DNA from 2 places in the Streptomyces sp. NPDC001219 genome. Region 1 is predicted to be linked to the other one. Evidence: riboswitches for the same ligand, from Rfam matches in the RefSeq annotation. Region 1 holds a riboswitch; the other holds the start of a gene.
The links. A riboswitch is a leader RNA that binds a small molecule or an ion and turns the genes downstream of it on or off. The one in region 1 is predicted to bind ZMP and ZTP.
Positions count from the first base shown of each region.

Region 2: linked by a shared signal. The riboswitch ahead of ACWC9R_RS06560 (serine hydroxymethyltransferase) and the one ahead of ACWC9R_RS32250 (bifunctional 5,10-methylenetetrahydrofolate dehydrogenase/5,10-methenyltetrahydrofolate cyclohydrolase) in region 1 are both predicted to bind ZMP and ZTP.

Region 1 is NZ_JBSFJF010000079.1:2,948-12,029, reverse strand. It holds gene ACWC9R_RS32285 (FAD/NAD(P)-binding protein) at 1-1,321, shown strand, start outside; gene ACWC9R_RS32280 (trans-sulfuration enzyme family protein) at 1,318-2,520, shown strand; gene ACWC9R_RS32275 (benzoate/H(+) symporter BenE family transporter) at 2,517-3,815, shown strand; gene ACWC9R_RS32270 (SPFH domain-containing protein) at 3,934-5,178, opposite strand; gene ACWC9R_RS32265 (hypothetical protein) at 5,290-5,511, opposite strand; gene ACWC9R_RS32260 (hypothetical protein) at 5,643-5,963, opposite strand; gene ACWC9R_RS32255 (hypothetical protein) at 6,126-7,079, shown strand; ZMP/ZTP riboswitch at 7,176-7,263, shown strand; gene ACWC9R_RS32250 (bifunctional 5,10-methylenetetrahydrofolate dehydrogenase/5,10-methenyltetrahydrofolate cyclohydrolase) at 7,285-8,139, shown strand; gene ACWC9R_RS32245 (NADH:flavin oxidoreductase) at 8,155-9,082, opposite strand, start outside.
Region 2 is NZ_JBSFJF010000007.1:102,608-111,689, reverse strand. It holds gene ACWC9R_RS06560 (serine hydroxymethyltransferase) at 1-1,190, opposite strand, end outside; ZMP/ZTP riboswitch at 1,233-1,324, opposite strand; gene rocD (ornithine--oxo-acid transaminase) at 1,455-2,660, shown strand; gene ACWC9R_RS06550 (tetratricopeptide repeat protein) at 2,683-4,038, opposite strand; gene ACWC9R_RS06545 (hypothetical protein) at 4,229-4,585, shown strand; gene ACWC9R_RS06540 (hypothetical protein) at 4,767-5,030, shown strand; gene ACWC9R_RS06535 (DUF6879 family protein) at 5,011-5,529, shown strand; gene ACWC9R_RS06530 (helix-turn-helix domain-containing protein) at 5,533-6,381, shown strand; gene ACWC9R_RS06525 (hypothetical protein) at 6,843-7,019, shown strand; gene ACWC9R_RS06520 (glutathionylspermidine synthase family protein) at 7,205-8,395, opposite strand; gene ACWC9R_RS06515 (hypothetical protein) at 8,412-8,786, opposite strand; gene ACWC9R_RS06510 (beta strand repeat-containing protein) at 9,003-9,082, opposite strand, start outside.

The DNA.
Region 1 (9,082 bases):
GGTGTTCGTGACCGTCGGCCACCACTCGCTCTACCTGCCCGGGGAACCGGCTCCCGACCCCCGGCTCGTCACCCGCCCCTATCCGTTACCCCAGGCGCTCGACAGCATCGGACCGGGGGAGCGGGTGGCCGTCCTAGGCATGGGGCTCACGGCGATGGACGTCATCGCCACCCTCACCCTCGGACGCGGCGGCAGACACACGGCCGACGCGCACGGGCTGCGCTATCTGCCCAGTGGGCGGGAGCCGTTGATCGTGCTCAGCAACCGCTCCGGGATGCCCTCGCGCAGCCGTCCGCGCCTCCACCCGGGCCGGACGCGCTTCGCCCCGCTGGCACTGACCACGGAGCACCTCGACGCGCTCCGCGCCCAACGGCCCGGCCGGCGGCTCGACTTCGCCGCCGACGTGCTGCCGCTGATCGAGGCGGAGATGGAACTCGCCTACTACCGCGTCCTGTGGGGCCGGGAGACGGGCCACGCCACCGACGCGGGGCTGGAGATGGCCCGGCGCTGCGCCCGCGTCGGCCACGCGGTCCTGCTCGACGAACTGCGCGCCCGGTTCGGCGGCAGCCCGGTGCCCGGAATGCTGTCCGCGAACCTCACGGACCGGCGGTGGGCGGAGTACGCCGACTACCGCGACTGGTTCACCGCGGAGGTCGCCGCCGACCTGGCCGAGGCCCGCGAGGGCCTCGGGGTGAGCCCGCTCAAGGAAGCCCTGGAGGTGCCGCGCGACCACCGTGACGTGCTGCGCGCGGTCATCGACCCGCCGGGCGTCGACGACGCGTCACTGGCCGCCTTCTTCGGGGAGTTCACCTCGGTGGTGAACCGGCTGGTGATCGGCCCGCAGCTGGACCGGTCGACGGAGCTGCTCTCGCTGATCGACGCGGGGATCGTCCGGCTCGGCCCCGGCCCCCAGCCGAAGGTCGTCGCACCGGCCGGGCAGGGGCCCTGGCGGCTCGAATCCACCTGTCTGGCCGAGCCGTTGCGGATCGAGGTCGACCACGTGGTGCGGGCGCATGTGGCCGAGCCCGCCGCGGACCGGGCGCCCGGGACGCTGCTCGGCACCCTCGCCGCCGCCGGCCGGGTCCGCACCCTCGCGCACCGCGGGGCGACGGTGCCCGGACTGGACGTCACCCGGGAGGGCCAGGGGATCGACCGTACGGGCACCCCGCAGCCCCGGCTGTTCTTCCTCGGGCCGCACACCGAGGGGTCCAGCTACTACAACCACTATGTGCCCTCACCCGGCGCGCCCTCCCGTGCGCTGCTGGACGCCGAACGTGCCCTGAGCACCGCCCTGCCGGAACTGATGACGAGGAAGCGATGAACAACAGCGAGACCTTCACCCCCTGGACCCAGGAGTACCGGCCCGAGACGCGCGCCGCGCAGGGCGACGGCTGGCGCTGCCCGACCACCGGCGCCGTGCCGCCGCCGATCAGTCTGGGCGCGACCTTCGCGCGTGACGGCGAGTACCGGGCGCCGGCCGGCCTGGCCTACCTGCGCGATCAGGGCACTCCGGGGTACGAGCAGGTCGAGCAGGTGGTGGCGGGCCTGGAGGGCGGCTCGGACGCGCTGGTCTTCTCGTCCGGCATGGCCGCCGCCACCGCCGTCTTCCAGGTCCTGCCGGCCGGTGCGCGGGTCGTGGTCCCGCAGACCATGTACTTCGGGCTCACCAAGTGGCTGCTGGAGTTCGGTCCGCAGCGCGGCCTGGAGGTCGTCCAGGCCCCCATGAACGACCTGGACGCGGTGGCGGCCGCCGTGGACGCCGCCCCGACCGCACTGGTGTGGGCGGAGTCCCCGGCGAACCCCACCTGGACGGTGACCGACATCGCCGGGTGCGCCGAGATCGCGCACCGCGCCGGTGCCCTGTTCGGCGTCGACAACACCGTTCCCACCCCGGTGCACTCCCGGCCGTTCGCGCTGGGCGCGGACCTGATCATGCATTCCGGCACCAAGTACCTCAACGGCCACACCGACGTCGTGGCCGGACTGCTCGTCAAGGCGTCCGGGAGCAGCGAGGCCCGGGACGCGGTCTGGGAGCGGCTGCGGCTGCACCGCCGGCTGACCGGCCCGATACTCGGCCCCATGGAGACCTACCTCCTGATGCGCGGCATACGGACGCTCTTCCCGCGGATGCGCCAGATCTCGGAGACCGCGATGGCCGTGGCGGAGCACTTCGCCGAGCACCCGCGCATCCGGCGGGTGGCCTACCCGGGGCTCGCCACCGACCCGGGGCACGAGGTCGCCGCGCGGCAGATGACGGGCGGCTTCTCCGGCATGCTCTCGCTGCACGTCGAGGGCGAGTGGCAGCAGTCCCTGCGGACCGCGAACCACTGCGAACTCTTCATCCGTGCCACCTCGTTGGGCGGTGTGGAGAGTCTGGTCGAACACCGCTACACCTTCGAAGGACCGGGTAGTACCTCGCCGAAGGACATGCTGCGGCTGTCCATAGGTCTGGAGAGCCCCGCAGACCTTGTCGCCGACCTCGAACAGGCCCTGGAAAAGGCCGTGAAGGAAGACCGTTGAGTTCCAAGACACCCACGCCCCACCCCGACGCCGCACCGCCGGGTTCCGCGCCACCGGAGCCCGCGGACGCGGCGGCCGGGTCCCCGGCACCCGGGCCGGGCACCCGGCCCGGGCTGTTCCGTGACGCCTCGCTGTCCGCGGTACTGGCGGGCTTCGTCGCCGTCGTCGTCTCCTACTCGGGCCCGCTCGTCATCGTGCTCGCGGCCGCGTCCGCCGGGCATCTGAACACCGCACAGACCAGCTCCTGGGTGTGGGCCATCTCCATCGGCAGCGGGCTCACCTGCATCGGGCTGAGCCTGCGCACCAAGATGCCGGTGATCACCGCATGGTCGACCCCGGGCGCGGCCCTGCTGGTCACCAGCCTCGGGGCGTACTCCTACGCGGAGGCCATCGGCGCGTTCATCGTCACCGGTCTCGTGATCACCCTGGTCGGCCTGACCGGGGTGTTCGGGTGGCTGATGCGGCAGGTGCCCACCGCCGTGGTCTCCGCGATGCTCGCCGGCATCCTCTTCTCCTTCGGCACCGGCGTGTTCACCTCCCTCAAGACCGCCCCGCTGATCGCCGGTTCGGTGCTGCTCGCCTACCTCCTGGCCAAGCGCTGGCTGCCCCGGTACGCCGTCCTGGTCGCCCTGGCGGCGGGCGTCGTGGCCAGCGCGGCCGGCTCCCGGCTGCACATCCAGCTGGACCGGATCGAGCTGGCCAAGCCGGTGCTGACGACCCCGGAGTTCTCGGTCGCCTCCCTCATCGGCATCGCGGTGCCGATGATCCTGGCGACGCTCGCCTCGCAGAACGCGCCGGGCATGGCCGTGCTCAGCGCGTCCGGCTACGAGCCCAAGGACCGCCTCCTGATCGGCTCCACGGGCCTGGTGTCCACGGTGCTGGCCCCGTTCGGCTCCCACGCCATCAACCTCGCGGCGATCACCGCCGCCATCTGCACCGGCCCCGAGTCGCACCGCGACCCGAAGCGTCGCTATGTGGCCGGAGTCTCCTGCGGAGCGTTCTACCTCCTCATCGGGGCCTTCGGCTCCACCCTGGTGGTCCTCTTCGCCGGCCTGCCCAAGGAACTGGTGGCGGCGGTCGCCGGAGTGGCCCTGCTCGGCGCGCTGGCCGGCGGCCTGACCGGCGCGGTGAAGGAGGAGAAGGACCGCGAGGCGGCCCTGATCACCTTCCTCGCCACCGCCTCCGGCGTCACCCTCTTCGGCATCGGATCGGCCTTCTGGGGACTGCTGTTCGGCGTCATCGCCCACTTCGTCCTGACCCGCGGACGCCGTACGACCACCGAACCCGCCAAGTAACCGATCTGGCCGGGACAGCCACGTGCCCGGGGCCCGCAGGGGCCGCCGGGCACCTCTGGGTCTACGGCGGCCCGTGCCGGTCGTGATCCACCGAGGGCCGGCCCCGCCCGGCCCCTGCTCAGCTCGACCCGGCCCCCGACCCGGCGCCGTCCTGCTTCAGCCTTGTCACCTTCCGGGGCAGTGGGCCCGTGCCGTCGGCCGGTGGGGGAGTGGCGGCGGGGGTGGAAGTGGCGGGTTTCAGGCCGTTGAGGATGGCCAGGCCCTGGCCGATGATGCCGGAGACGATCTCGTTGATTCCGTCGGTGCCGTTGAGGACGGTCAGCTGGGTGCCGGAGAGGCCCTCGGCGGCGGATTCGGCGAGGGCGGGGAGGTTTTCGACGGTGCGGTTGGCGGCGATCAGTTCCTGGTTGCCGTCCCGCAGCGAGCCCGCGAGGGCCATGTTGGCGTCGGCGCGCGCCTGGGCGACGGTGCGTTCGGTGTACGCGCGGGCGTCCGCCTCGTAGCGGACCTGGTCACGCTGTGCCTCCGCCAGGGTGCGCAGCCGGTACGCCTCGGCGTCCGCGGGGCGGCGTACCTCGGCCTCCAGCCGCTGGGCGGCGAGCGAGGCCTGCCGCTCGGCCAGCGCGGTCTGCTCCTCGATGACCTCCTGAGAGGCCCTGGCCTGGGAGAGCGGGCCGGCCTGTGCGGCGCGGGCGTTGGACTGCTCGGTCTCGGCGAGGAAACCGGCCCGCTTGATCGCGGTGTCCCGCTCGTACTCCGCCTTCAACGCGGCCGCCTGCTGCTCGCGTTCGGTCGCCTCCTGGTCGGCCTTGGCCTGCGCGATCCGGGCCGTGCTGGCCACCGCGGCGGCGTGCGGTGCGGCGAGATTGGTGATGTAGCCGGAGGTGTCGGCGATCTCCTGGATCTGCAGCGCGTCGACGACGATGCCGAGCTTCTCCATCTCGGAGTGGCTGCCGTCCTTGACCTCCTGGGCGACCCGGTCCCGCTCCCGGATGATCTGCTCGACGGTCAGTCCGCCGACGATCGAGCGCAGATGACCGGCGAAGATCCTGCCGACCAGCTCTTCCATGGTGGCCTGCTCGGAGAGGAACCGGCGCGCGGCGTTGGCGATGGACGTCTGGTCGTCCCCGACCTTGAAGACGGCGACCGCCCGGACACCGAGCCGGATGCCCTGCTGGGTGACGCAGTCCTCGGAGATCTCCGCCTCCCGCAGCGACAGCGACAGCACACTCGCCTTCTGTTTGACGGGCATGACCCAGCAGCCATGGCCGGTCACGATACGGAATTGGGCGTCCCCGGTCCGGCGCTTCGAGCCGGAGATCAACAGCGCCTCGTTCGGCGCCGGAACATGCCAGAACAACATCGAAGGCTCCTGGTCCGATGCGACCTGCCTCGGGGGTGGGGTGCGGGGGCGGCCGCGGGAAAAGGGAGTGCTCAGGTGACCGGACACGGTGCGCGGGACGGCCGGCCGGGGTCACGCGGGCAGTGGCGCGACGATCACCGATCGCGCCGAGGTGTGATCCACCACGATGACCTGCGTGTGCCGGGCGATGGGCTCGCGGGACCAGGCGGCGAAGGCCTCGGTGCCGCCGCGTACGGGCAGCAGCACCTCTCCCGGGCCGTCGGCCGGGATGGAGACGGTCACCCGCCCGATCACCCCGATCGGGCTGAAGTCCGTCTCATCCGTCGCGCTCACCCGGGCTCCGTCACTGGTCAAAGCCGCTGTCGGCGCAGCCGCCGGACAGCGGGAAATCCTCGACAACTCAACGGTACTCCGGCGCGGGTGCCGCTCGCGCCGGCCGGGGCGGCAGCCGCCGCGGACCCGGTTCAGGCGTCCAGGCGGGCGGGCCGGGCCGCCGGGACCACCGGCTTCCTCGGGGGCAGGACGTCGGGCGCGCGGTGCGGCCGCAGGGCCGTGAGGGCGATCTCCGTCTCCTCCATCAGCGCACGGTAGGAGACCAGGCGCTGCCACTCGGGATCGGCGACCCCGGGCACCGTGGCGGCGCGCTCGGTCCACTGCTTCACCAGCCCGGCGAACACCGGTGTCTGCCTGATGACCTCCGCGGTGATCCACCGTGGCATCTGCCCGGGGCGGGGGAGGGACGTCTGTCCGTGACCTGCGACGGTGCCGGAAGAGGGGACGCTCATGGCCGTAGAAACGATTCTTCGACGCTGGGGTCACTGCGTACTTTCGCAGCCGGCCGTACGTCCGCCCGGCAGACAGGGACGCCTCTCCATCGAATATCACCCTATGCAGTGATCTATAGCCGGGAACCAGTCCAATCCGGACGACGGGCCGTTGTCGCAGTCATGGAACCGAGGGAGTTGTGGGAGCGCCACGCGGTACTCGCACAGGCGTTTTGCAGCAGCGATGACGAGGTCCGCCGTACGCAGGGGCTCCTCGACGAGGCCGAGGCGCGCCGTTCGCGGACCCTCGCCGCCTTCGCCGTGACCGTGGGCAGCGACGCGGTGGTGGCGGACCTGCTCGGCCTGGACGAACGCGAAGTGCGGCTGGCCCGGAGGACGGTGGGCAAGGACGATGCCCGCGCGGTCGCCAAGAGCCTGCTCTCCCAGCCCGCTTCCGAGCAGCCCGCCGCCCCGCAGCCGGCCCCCGCGGAGCAGCCCGCGCCACAGCACCCCGTGCCCCCACCCCCGGCGCCGCAGCCCGCGCAGGAGGCGGCCCCGCAGCCGGCCGCCCCGGCTCCCGCGCCGCCCTCGCAGGCGGGCCCGGCGGCCGCGCCCCAGCCCACCGAACCGGCCTGGGCGCCGGCCCTCGACGCCGTCCTGATGAGCAGCTGGCACAGCGGAGTGGACCTCACCGCCCTGGCCCATGAACTCGGCCTCGACGTACGGCTCCTGGTGGCCCGCGCACAACAGCTGTCCGCCGAGAGCCGCACGGTGCACGCCCGCTCGTCGGACCGCACCGGACGGCACCGCCGGATGGCCAACCTCCCGCCCACGCCCCAGCCGGAGGCCTCCCCGCCGGTCTGGCGCGAGCGACCGCAGCAGTACCCACGGGAGCACTACGAGCAGGAGCCCTGGAAGCAGCAGCCGTACCAGAACTACGCCGGGCAGCAGGAGTACCAGGACTACCGGGGCTACGAGGAACAGCAGCAGTACCAGCCGCCGGGCCAGCCCATGTGGGACGCCAATGCCATCACCGCCGCCCAGCACGACTGGGACGGCATCCTCAGCCAGTGGGAGGCCTCCGCCGCGCCCCAACCGCCGCTCTCCGCACCCGGCCAGGGAGGGGCGGGCGGCTGAGGGGACGCCGACGGGCGCCGGGGCGGGCCCGGCCTGCCGGGTGGCTGCCGTGGCCGATGTGCCCCTGGGCGGACCGTGCGGCGTCGATTAGGGTGGGCGCCGAGCCGTGACTGGCGCTGGGGTGGAGTACCACCGGGGAGCGGCTCGGCCTCCATGGTCCGTGCCGCGCGCCTGGGCGATCCACCACGACGCTCAGGAGCAGCCCATGTCCCCCGAAGCCCGCCTCATGGACGGCCGCGCCCTCGCCCGCGACCTCGTCGGACAGGCCGCCCGGCGCGCGGCGGAACTCACCGGACGGACCGGCACGGCCCCGTGTCTGGCGACCGTACTCGTGGGCGACGACCCCGCCTCGGTGACCTATGTCCGGATGAAGCGCAACCGCTGCGCGCAGGCCGGAATCCTCTCCCGGCATGTCGCGCTGCCCGCCGCCACCACGACCGCGGAGCTGGTCGACACCCTCACCGCGCTGTCGCAGGACCCCGCCGTGCACGGCATCCTGCTCCAGCACCCGGCCGGGCCGCACATCGACGAGCGCGCCGCGTTCGAGGCGATCGCCCCGGAGAAGGACGTCGACGGGGTCACCGGCCACTCCTTCGCCGCGATGAGCTTCGGTCGGGACGGCTTCGCCTCCTGCACGCCCGGCGGCATCCTCCGGCTGCTGGATCACTACGACGTCGACCTCGCGGGCAGGCGGGCCGTCGTGGTCGGCCGCAGCGCGATCCTCGGCAGGCCGGTGGGGATGCTGCTGCTCGGCCGCGACGCCACCGTCACCTACTGCCACTCCCGCACCACCGATCTGGCGTCGGTGACCAGGGAGGCCGATGTTTTGATCGCCGCCGTCGGACGTCCCCGGTTCCTGGGTGCCGAGCACCTCAAGGCCGGGGCCGTGGTGGTGGACGCCGGCTCCAACCCGGGCAACGTCGGGGACGTGGACTTCGAGGCGGCACGCACCCGCGCCGCGCTGATCACCCCGGTTCCCGGCGGTGTCGGCCCGATGACCATCGCGACCCTGCTCACCCAGACCGTCGACGCCGCGGCCGCCCAGCTGACCGCGGGCTGACCGCGGCGCCCGGCGTCAGTTCAGCGTCCGCAGCATCGAGGCGTCGAACGGCACGAGGGCGTCGGTGCGGCCCTCGAAGATCTTGGCGGCCCACTCCGGGTCGCCGAGAAGCGCCCGCCCGATGGCGACGAGGTCGAACTCGTCCCGCTCCAGCCGGTCCAGCAGACCGTCGATACCGGCGACACCGGCCTGTTCGCCCTGGAACGTCCCGATGACCTCGTTGTCGAGACCGACCGAGCCGACGGTGAGGGTCGGCAGGCCGGAGAGCTTCTTGACCCAGCCCGCGAGGTTGAGGTCAGAGCCCTCGAATTCGGGCAGCCAGTAGCGGCGCGTCGAGCAGTGGAACGCGGTGGCACCGGCCTCCGTCAACGGGGCCACGATCGCCTGGAGTTCCTCCGGCGACTCGGCCAGGCGGGCCTGGTAGTGGTGCATCTTCCACTGGGACATCCGGAAGAGGATCGGGAAGTCCGGAGCGACCGCTGCCCGGCAGGCCGCGACGATCTCGGCGGCGAAGCGTGCGCGGGCGGCGGGGCTGCCGCCGTAGGCGTCGGTCCGCCGGTTGGTGCCCGACCACAGGAACTGGTCGATCAAGTAGCCGTGGGCGCCGTGCAGTTCGATCCCGTCGAAGCCGAGCCGCTCGGCGGCGGCCGCCGCCTCGGCGAACGCCGCGATGACGTCGTCGAGATCCCGCTGGGTCATGGCGTGCCCGGACGGGCTGTCGTCGAGGGCGATCCCGGACGGGCCGGACGGCGGGGCGTCGGGGAAGGGCGGGGCGCCCGCCTTCCGGGCCATGCCGACGTGCCACAGCTGCGGCATGATCGTCCCGCCCGCCGCGTGCACCGCGGCCACCACGCGGCCCCAGCCGTCGAGTGCGTCGGTGCCGTGGAAGCGGGGGACGGCGCCGCTGGTGCCGGCGGCGGGGTGCCGGACGTAGGTGCCCTCC
Region 2 (9,082 bases), on a different contig from region 1:
TCGCCCTTCGCCGCGGCCCGGACGCTGCGGTCGATCCAGTCGGCGACCAGCGGCATCCGGTCCGTGCCCAGTCCGCGGGAGGTGAGGGACGGGGTGCCGATGCGGATGCCGGAGGGATCGAAGGGCTTCCGGGGGTCGAAGGGGACGGTGTTGTAGTTGACGACGATGCCGGCCCGGTCCAGGGCCTTCGCCGCGACCTTGCCCGGGACGTCCTTGGAGGTGAGGTCGATCAGCACCAGGTGGTTGTCGGTGCCGCCGGAGACCAGGTCGTAGCCGCGGGCCAGCAGCGCCTCGGCGAGCGCCTTGGCGTTGGCGACGACGGCGTGCGCGTAGTCACGGAAGGACGGGGCGGCCGCCTCGCGCAGCGCGACCGCGATGGCGGCGGTGGTGTGGTTGTGCGGGCCGCCCTGGAGGCCGGGGAAGACGGCCTTGTCGACGGCCTTGGCGTGGCTCGCCCGGGACATCAGCATCGCGCCGCGCGGGCCGCGCAGGGTCTTGTGGGTGGTGGTGGAGATGACGTCCGCGTGCGGCACCGGCGAGGGGTGGGCGCCGCCCGCGATCAGCCCGGCGATGTGCGCGATGTCCGCGACGAGTACGGCGTCGACCTCCCGTGCGATCTCGCCGAAGGCGGCGAAGTCGATGGTGCGCGGGACGGCCGTACCGCCACAGAAGATGATCTTCGGCCGTTCCTTGCGGGCGAGGTCGCGCACCTCGTCGAAGTCGATCAGCGCGGTGTCCGGGCGCACGCCGTACTGCACCCCGCGGAACCACGTGCCGGTCGCCGAGACGCCCCAGCCGTGCGTGAGGTGGCCGCCCATCGGCAGCGCCATGCCCAGCACGGTGTCGCCGGGCTCGGCGAAGGCGAGGTAGGCGGCGAGGTTGGCGGGCGAGCCGGAGTACGGCTGGACGTTGGCGTGCTCCACACCGAAGACGGCCTTGGCGCGCTCGACGGCCAGCGTCTCGACGCGGTCGATGTTCTGCTGGCCTTCGTAGTAGCGACGGCCCGCGTACCCCTCGCTGTACTTGTTCTGGAGGACGGTGCCGGTGGCTTCCAGGACGGCGGCGGAGACGTAGTTCTCGCTGGGGATCAGTCGCAGCGTGTCGGCCTGGAGCTGCTCCTCGGCGCCGACCAGCGCGGCCAGTTCGGGGTCGGCGGCGCTCAGCGCGGGATGGGAAAGGCGCAGTGACATGGCGTCCTCCGGGGCGGTCGATCGGTGTTTCCGGTCGTGGTCCCGGGGTGCCCAGGCGGGGCGGCACCTCGTGATGGTTGCCGCGCACCGCTTCCTCGAGGTCGCTTCCCCGTACGCCAGTCGCGATGCGCACCGCAGAGTCTAGGACACCCGCGGGGCCCTGTCCGGCGGATCTTCGCAGGCCGGGCGGTCCGGGCGGGCGCGACAATGGAGAGGGACGCGGCAGGGCCCGCGCCCCGCACGGCCTACCGAACGGAGCCACCGGTGACGTCCACGGAACGCTATATCGCCGCCGCCGAAGCCCACAGCGCGCACAACTACCACCCGCTGCCCGTCGTCGTGGCCACCGCCGAGGGTGCCTGGGTGACGGATGTGACCGGCCGCCGCTACCTCGACATGCTCGCCGGGTACTCCGCGCTGAACTTCGGGCACGGCAACCGCCGGCTGCTCGACGCGGCCAGGGCCCAGCTGGAGCGGGTCACGCTCACCTCACGCGCCTTCCACCACGACCGGTTCGCCGACTTCTGCACCCAGTTGGCGGAGCTGTGCGGGATGGAGCTGGTGCTCCCGATGAACACCGGCGCCGAGGCGGTCGAGACGGCGGTGAAGACGGCCCGTAAGTGGGGCTACCAGGTCAAGGGTGTACCGGACGGGCGGGCGAAGATCATCGTCGCCGACAACAACTTCCACGGCCGGACGACCACCATCGTCTCCTTCTCCACCGACCCCGAGGCGCGCGCCGGCTTCGGCCCGTACACCCCCGGCTTCGAGATCGTCCCGTACGGCGACCTCGCCGCCCTGGAGGCCGCCGTCGACGCCGACACGGTCGCGGTACTGCTGGAGCCGGTCCAGGGCGAGGCGGGCGTGCTGGTACCGCCGCCGGGCTATCTGCCGGGCGTACGGGAGCTGACCCGCAGCCGGAACGTGCTGTTCATCGCCGACGAGATCCAGTCCGGGCTGGGCCGCACCGGCCGGACCTTCGCCTGTGAGCACGAGGGCGTGGTGCCCGACATGTACGTGCTGGGCAAGGCGCTGGGCGGCGGTGTGGTGCCGGTGTCGGCGGTGGTGTCGTCCCGTGAGGTGCTCGGGGTGTACGCGCCCGGCGAGCACGGCTCGACGTTCGGCGGGAACCCGCTCGCCTGCGCGGTGGCACTGGAGGTCATCGCGATGCTGCGGACCGGCGAGTTCCAGCAGCAGGCCCTGGAACTGGGCGAGCATCTGCACAGCGAACTGGGACAGCTGCTGGCCGGCGGCGCGGTGGACGCGGTGCGCGGCCGCGGGCTGTGGGCCGGGGTGGACATCAACCCGTCACGCGGCACGGGCCGGCAGATCTCCGAGCAGCTGATGGCCCGCGGAGTCCTGGTCAAGGACACCCACGGCTCAACGATCCGCCTCGCACCGCCACTGGTCATCAGCAAGGAGGACCTGGACTGGGGGCTGGGGCGGCTGCGGGGGGTGCTGGAGGGGTAGGGGTGCGGCGCGCCCCGACCTCCTAGGCGTGGCCTGGCCGGGCCTGGAGTGAGGCCGGGGTGACGAGCCGGGCACGTTCGTGGAGTTCCCGGGCGGCGTGGTTCTTGAGGTGGGGGCGGATGAGGTTGAACATCTTCCCCACGCGCCGGTCGACCCTCCCGCTTTGCACCAGGGGATATTCGTCCAGCGCTTCATTCCATGTCGCACAGGCCGCTTCCAGGTGCCCCACCTCAAGTTGGAACTCGGCGAGGGTGGCCCGTTCCTTCACCCGGGACCGGCGGTAGATGTCGTAACACAACCTGTCCGATTCCCGCATCGCCGCAACGGCTCCGGGAAGATCTCCCAGCTCGTGGCGAACGTGGCTGATGTGGTAGTGCAGAGACGAGGGGTCATAGGACCCAAAGGCTTTCGCTCGCGCCTCGGCCTTTTCCATGGAGATTTCGGCCTCGTTGAGATGGGCCAGGGCCTTGTGGCGGTCTCCTGTTTGCGCAGCGGCATGTGCCTGCTGGCCCGCAAGAAAGGCGAGCATACGGGGACCCGCGTGCGGAGAGGCAGCGGCGGCGGCATCGGCCAGTCGCATGGCTTCACGACCGTGCCCCAGGTCAACTGCCTGCACGCTCATACCCCGCAGTGTCGTGCAATACGTGAGGTGGTCCTCAGAGGCTCCGGCCAGTTCCAATGCCTTCAGGTAGTACTTCTGCCCCAGTCCCTCCACCCCCTCGTCCACAGCCATGTATCCGGTGAGATAGCACAGGTCGGAGGCTGCCGACAGCATTGCCTTGCGCACCGATTCGGGCGCCTCGGCCCGTAGGTACGGAGCCACCGTATTGACGAGAAAGGCCGCCGCCATCGGGCGAGCGTGCCGTCCGCCGAATTGGTCATCCAGTTCCGAGACCCGTTCGGTCATGGCAATGACCATGTCGACCTCTGGCATGCCGATGCGCGGAGTTCGGCCGGTTTGAACGGCTTCCATTCGCCCCACCACGTCCGGCCAATTGGGCACGGTCAGCGCAACGGAAAAGAGCCCTATACCGAGAACGCTGCGACGTGAGGGGTCCATGTCTCCCCTACCGAGATCGATCAGCCCTTCCACCGCGCTCGGAGTGGCGTACGAGCTACTGACCGGTGCGGGAAATCCGGCCTCGGCATGCGTGACCGGACGTCCCAGCTTCCGCGCCAGGGCCTCCACGATCAGCGGTCTGGCCTGCTCCTTCGGCAGGTGCCCCTGGCACCACTGATGGGCCGACGGCTCGCGGTACTTGAGCGGGGTTCCCCGCTCGGTGCCGATGCGGTTCACGGCCTGGACGAACTGCCGCAGCGTCCAGCCGGTCTGCCGATAGAGCCGTTCCAGGTGCCGGTTCGGTTCCCGAGTGCCCACTAGCCCTCAACTCCCCGATGTGCGCGAGCGCTTAAAGCTCTTAAAAGCCGCTTCCACCGCCACCGTACCGCTGGGCGTAGCGGACCGGTTGCCCAGAGCGAGGAAGGCCCTCCTCGCAAGACGGAGAGGACCCCCGCGACCGTGGTGGACGGCCCGGGGGCGTGGCCACCAACTGCAAGGGAGTGACGACATGCCCGACGCTACAGCGAGGGTCTTCGTCCGGCTGCTGCCGTGGACCGGCCCGGACGGGAAACCGTGCTTCCTGGCGGGAGACGGGACCGGATACGTCTCCCGCATCGCCGACCGGATGGAGGAGGAGCAGCTCAGTTCGGCCGACGATCTCATCGACGAGGCCCGCCGAGTGCTTGCCGCACGGGCGTGGACGCCCGGTGAACTGCACCTACTGGCCGTTGAATTGACCGCAAGCCTCGCCGATGTGCGCCGGGTGGCCAAGAGCCGGGGCGGGCGCCTGACCGCCCTCGGCCACGACGCCCCGGACGACGCCGACGGCGACGGGCCCCGGCTTCCGGCGGAGTCGTTCGGATGAGGCGGGGCACTGACCGCGCACGCCGCGGCACCGGCGGGACGAGCCCAGCCGGCGGGAAGCTGCGGGGGCGGCGGTCGTTCCTGGGCTGGTTCCGCTTGGCTCCAATGCCCTCTTGACGGCCTGTCCCGGCAGGGTGATGGTCGTGCAATCAGGCGCAATCACGTCGACAGGGGAGGACGGCATGCAGCTGCGTTTCTTAGGGATCATCCCGAACACGCCAGTTGACGACTCTCCAACCATCTGGCTCGACAAGGACAGCGGAGATCTGCTGATCCAGTCCTACAAGGCCACAGACGACGAGGTCACAGCGTGCCAGGAGATCGGTTCGATCCCCGGCCACTCCACGGACGTGCCGGACCACGAGGCGATCATCCGGCTGCCGGCCGTGATGCTCCAGTACATCCCCCGACCGGAGGTTGGAGACGGTGAAGCACCCCGTACGTGAAGGGCTCGCCAGGGCGCAGCACTCCGCGGTGCACTTGGAGATGCGGGACATCTACACGCCGGATGACCCGGAATACGCGCGTTGGAGATCAGGGCACCGGTACGACAACGACCCGGCGAAGCTGCCGGACTACTGGGGAGCGTGGGGCGACCTGGTGACTGAGACCACCAGGCGCGGAGTCGTCATACGGCGAGCCCGCATCGTCTCGGAGCCGGTTACCGACTACATCAAGTATGAGCACGATCTGACGTTCGCCAACGTGGCAGCAGGAGAGCTGGTCCGCTGGCTGCCCCGACGTAGGGCTGCTGACGTTCCACTGCCTGGTACTGACCTGTGGATGTTCGACGGGGCCTCCGTGCTGTTCACCTATTTCTCCGGTGTCGGTGAGGTAGCTGATCGAGAGTGGTGCACTGAACCTGCTGTGGTGAATATGGTCAGTTCGGCATTCGAAGCGGTGTGGGACCGAGCTACGCCGCATGAGGAGTACAAGCTCGTCTGACCCATGGCAGTTTCGTCATCATCCAGCGTCCAGGCGGCCCGGAAGGTTCTCGCGGATCGTCTTCGCGAGATGTGCCGCGACGCCGGGCTGGAAGGTAAACAGCTGGCTGCGGCATGTGGCTGGCACCCGTCCAAGGTGTCCCGCATCGCCACTGCCAAGACCTCACCCTCTGCTGACGACATTCTGGCTTGGTGCCAGGCGTGCAGCGCGGAGGATCAGGCGCAGGACCTTATCGCCTCGCTGCGGGCAGTCGAGGGGATGTGGATCGACTGGCGCCGGATGGAGCGGAGGGGTCTCAAGCGTGCGCAGGAAGAGCAGCTGCCGCTGTTCACGCGCACCCGTTGGTTCCGGAGCTATGCGTCATGGCTTGTGCCCGGACTGCTCCAGACCCACGGCTATACGGAAGACGTCCTGCGAGCCGTCCAGCGAAGGCGGGTCGCTATTGATGACGTAGCCGATGCGGTCGCCGCCCGTATGGACCGTCAGCGGGTCCTGTACGAAGGGCAGAAGCGGTTCGCCTTCCTGGTTGAGGAATCGGTGTTGCACAACGGTCTTGGCAACACCGAGACGCAGACGGAGCAGCTTGAGCACCTACTGATGGTCGGCACGTTGCCCAACGTGAGTCTCGGAGTGATCCCGGCCAGGACCGGCCGGACCCGTATGCCGGTGGAAGGGTTCTGGATCTTCGACAGGGCTCAGGTCAACGTAGAGCTTATCTCGGGCCATCTCACGCTCACACAGCCCAGTGAAGTTGGCGCCTACGCCGACACGTTCGCCATGCTGGCCGACCATGCGGCTTACGGCGCCAAGGCGCGTGGGCTGATCACATCGGCAATGGGCGCGTTGAGGTGATTGCTGTGCAATCGCGTGCAATCGGCTGTGTGTTGGGCCTCGCCTGTTTCTAGCGTTGTCGTCACCGAGATAACGCGTGAGACGAAGGCGGAGGGTTCATGACCAGCCCGATTCGGTACAGCCAACCGCCCATTGAACTTCCTGTGGACCACTGGCTACTTGATGGCAAGCCGGTCCCCGGCTGCAAGGTATGTGGCGCCCTCGACCTCCAGCGGAGCCAGGCGCGGGAGCGGAGCGATTGGGCGGTGGCATGCGCTGCCGCCCGGGAGATCCGAAGCCACCGCCGTGAGCACGAAGAAGCGTCATGAGCGGCCCGGAGATTCCCGCCCCGGCGTGCGAACCCTGGACAGGCGAGCGCCGGGACGGGTGACCAACCGCAGAGGGAAGAACCTCTGCGGCCCTATGGGTCATGCCCTCAACGGTATGGCGGGCATGGCCCTTGCGAAAGAGGAGGCTGGTAGATGAGCGCCTTGGCTGTCGAGACCTATGAGACGCGGACGCCCGACGCCGAAGGCTGGCGCGGGGTCCCGTTCCGGCACCCCGCGGACATGGAGGCGGACGGCGGCCGGCACGACGGCGGGCCCATGCCCCCGGAGGCCCCGCGCGAGCCGCAGCCGCAGGGCGGGGACGGTAAGTAGTCCCCACGCCGACGGTGAGCGTGCCGGAGTAGGGACCAGCCGCTACTCGTAACGATGCGTAATGCGGGGTCCGTCGGCCGCACGCCGACGGGCTCTCATGGAGCCCCCGCAAGCTCCGTCCGGTGCCACCGGACGGGGCTTCCTGTTGAGGCTCCGCAGGGGCGCCCGAGCGGCCCCCGCCGGATTCAGCGGATCACATGCGGCAAGAACCGCGCGTACTCGTCCGTGACCGGACCCGCCGACTCCCGGATGCCGAGGCCCGCCGCCTCGTTTTCGACGATCCAGGCGCCGAGGACGACGCGGTTGCCGTCGAAGTCCGGTAGTGGTGCCAGTTCCTGGTAGCAGCAAGGGTCGTCGGGGCCCCGCAGGACCGGAGCGGTGCCCGGGTCGTGCAGGGTGACTCCGGCGCCCTCGCGGCCGAGGAGTGGCTTGGCCACATAGCCGCGGGTGTGCGCCAGTTCGCGCGGGCCGTCCAGGTAGGCGGGCAGCAGGTTCGGATGCCCCGGATACAGCTCCCAGAGGATCGCCAGCAGCGCCTTGTTGGAGAGCAGCATCTTCCAGGCGGGCTCGATCCAGAGGGTGGAGCCCGTGCCGCCGCCGTTGTCGAGGGTGTCCAGGACGTGCGGGCCGAACTCGTCGGTGGCCAGCCACTCCCACGGGTAGAGCTTGAAGCAGGCCCGCATGAAGCGCAGTCGCTGGTCGACGAAGCGGCCCGAGAGGCGGTCCCAGCCGATGTCCTCCACCGAGAGGGCGACGGTCTCCAGTCCCGCCTGCTGTGCCGTCTCCTCCAGATAGGCGACGGTCATCAGGTCCTCGCCGAGTTCGTCGCCCGCCGAGTGCGCGAAGTGCACCGGTGCGCCGGGCGGCAGCAGCGGGGCCTGCCGCTTCCAGGCCGCCACCAGCCGCTCGTGGAGGGAGTTCCACTGGTCGGCGCCGGGAAAGCGCTCCTCCATCCAGAACCACTGGGGGCTGGCCGCCTCGACCAGTGAGGTCGGGGTGTCGGCGTTGTACTCCAGCATCTTGGCCGGGCCGCTGCCGTCGTAGCGCAGGTCGAACCGCCCGTAGAGGGAGGGGAGTTCGTCGCGGCGGCGCCAGGATTCGGCGATCAGCCCGGCCAGGCGCGGGTCGTCGATGCCGAGGTCGGCGAAGCGGTCCTGGTCGACGATGTGCGCGGCCGCGGCCAGGCACATGGCGTGCAGCTCCTCGACGACGTCCTCCAGGGCCTCGACCTCGGGGAGCGTGAAGGAGTAGTACGCGCTCTCGTCCCAGTAGGGGCGCAGCGAGTCGTCCGGGTAGCGGGTCAGCGGGTAGATCAGGCCCTGCGCCTCGACGGTCTGCTGCCAGCCGGGGCGGGGCTCGATGGTGTGGCGTTCCATGCCGTGCCGTGTCCGCTCAGCCGCCGGAGGAGCCGTGCCGGCCGCCCGAGCAGCCGAAGCCGCCGCGGTTGACGGCCGTGCTCTTGCTGAACGTGCCGCTGTCGGCGTACGAGCCGCCCTTGTTGGACGGGTCGTAGTACCAGCCGGCGTCGACGCGCTTCGCGCCGCGGCCGCCGCTGCCGGTGCCGCTGCTCCCGGAGGAGGAACTGCCGCTCGCCGAGCAGTTCTTGGAGTCGACGATGCGGTAGCCCTTGACCGTGTCGTAGCTGTTGCGGTCGACGCAGCGCTTGTCGGGCTCGGAGCCGCAGGACGTCAGGGCGGCGGCGAGCGCGCCCATGCCTCCCAGGATCACCGTGCTGGACCGCAGCCTCCGGCGTGCCTTCTCGGCCATGATTCACCTTTCCCCCGTGGATATTTGTCTGAGCACGGACAGCGTAGACGGCGCCCGTGGGCCGGTGACAACGCGGTACGGCCTGCTCGGCGACGGCGCCCCGGGCATCGGTGACGGACCCGCACGAAGGGGGCGGACGGCGGCAGGTGGACAGCAGTCGGGCGCCGGGCCGCCCTCCGAGAGGGCGGCCCGGCGCGGCGGGCAGGGGCGGGCGCGTCAGGCGCCGAGGACGGTCTGGGTGTCGGAGTCGGTGGAGCCGGTGAAGTTGGTGTCACCGGCGTAGACGCCTGTGACGG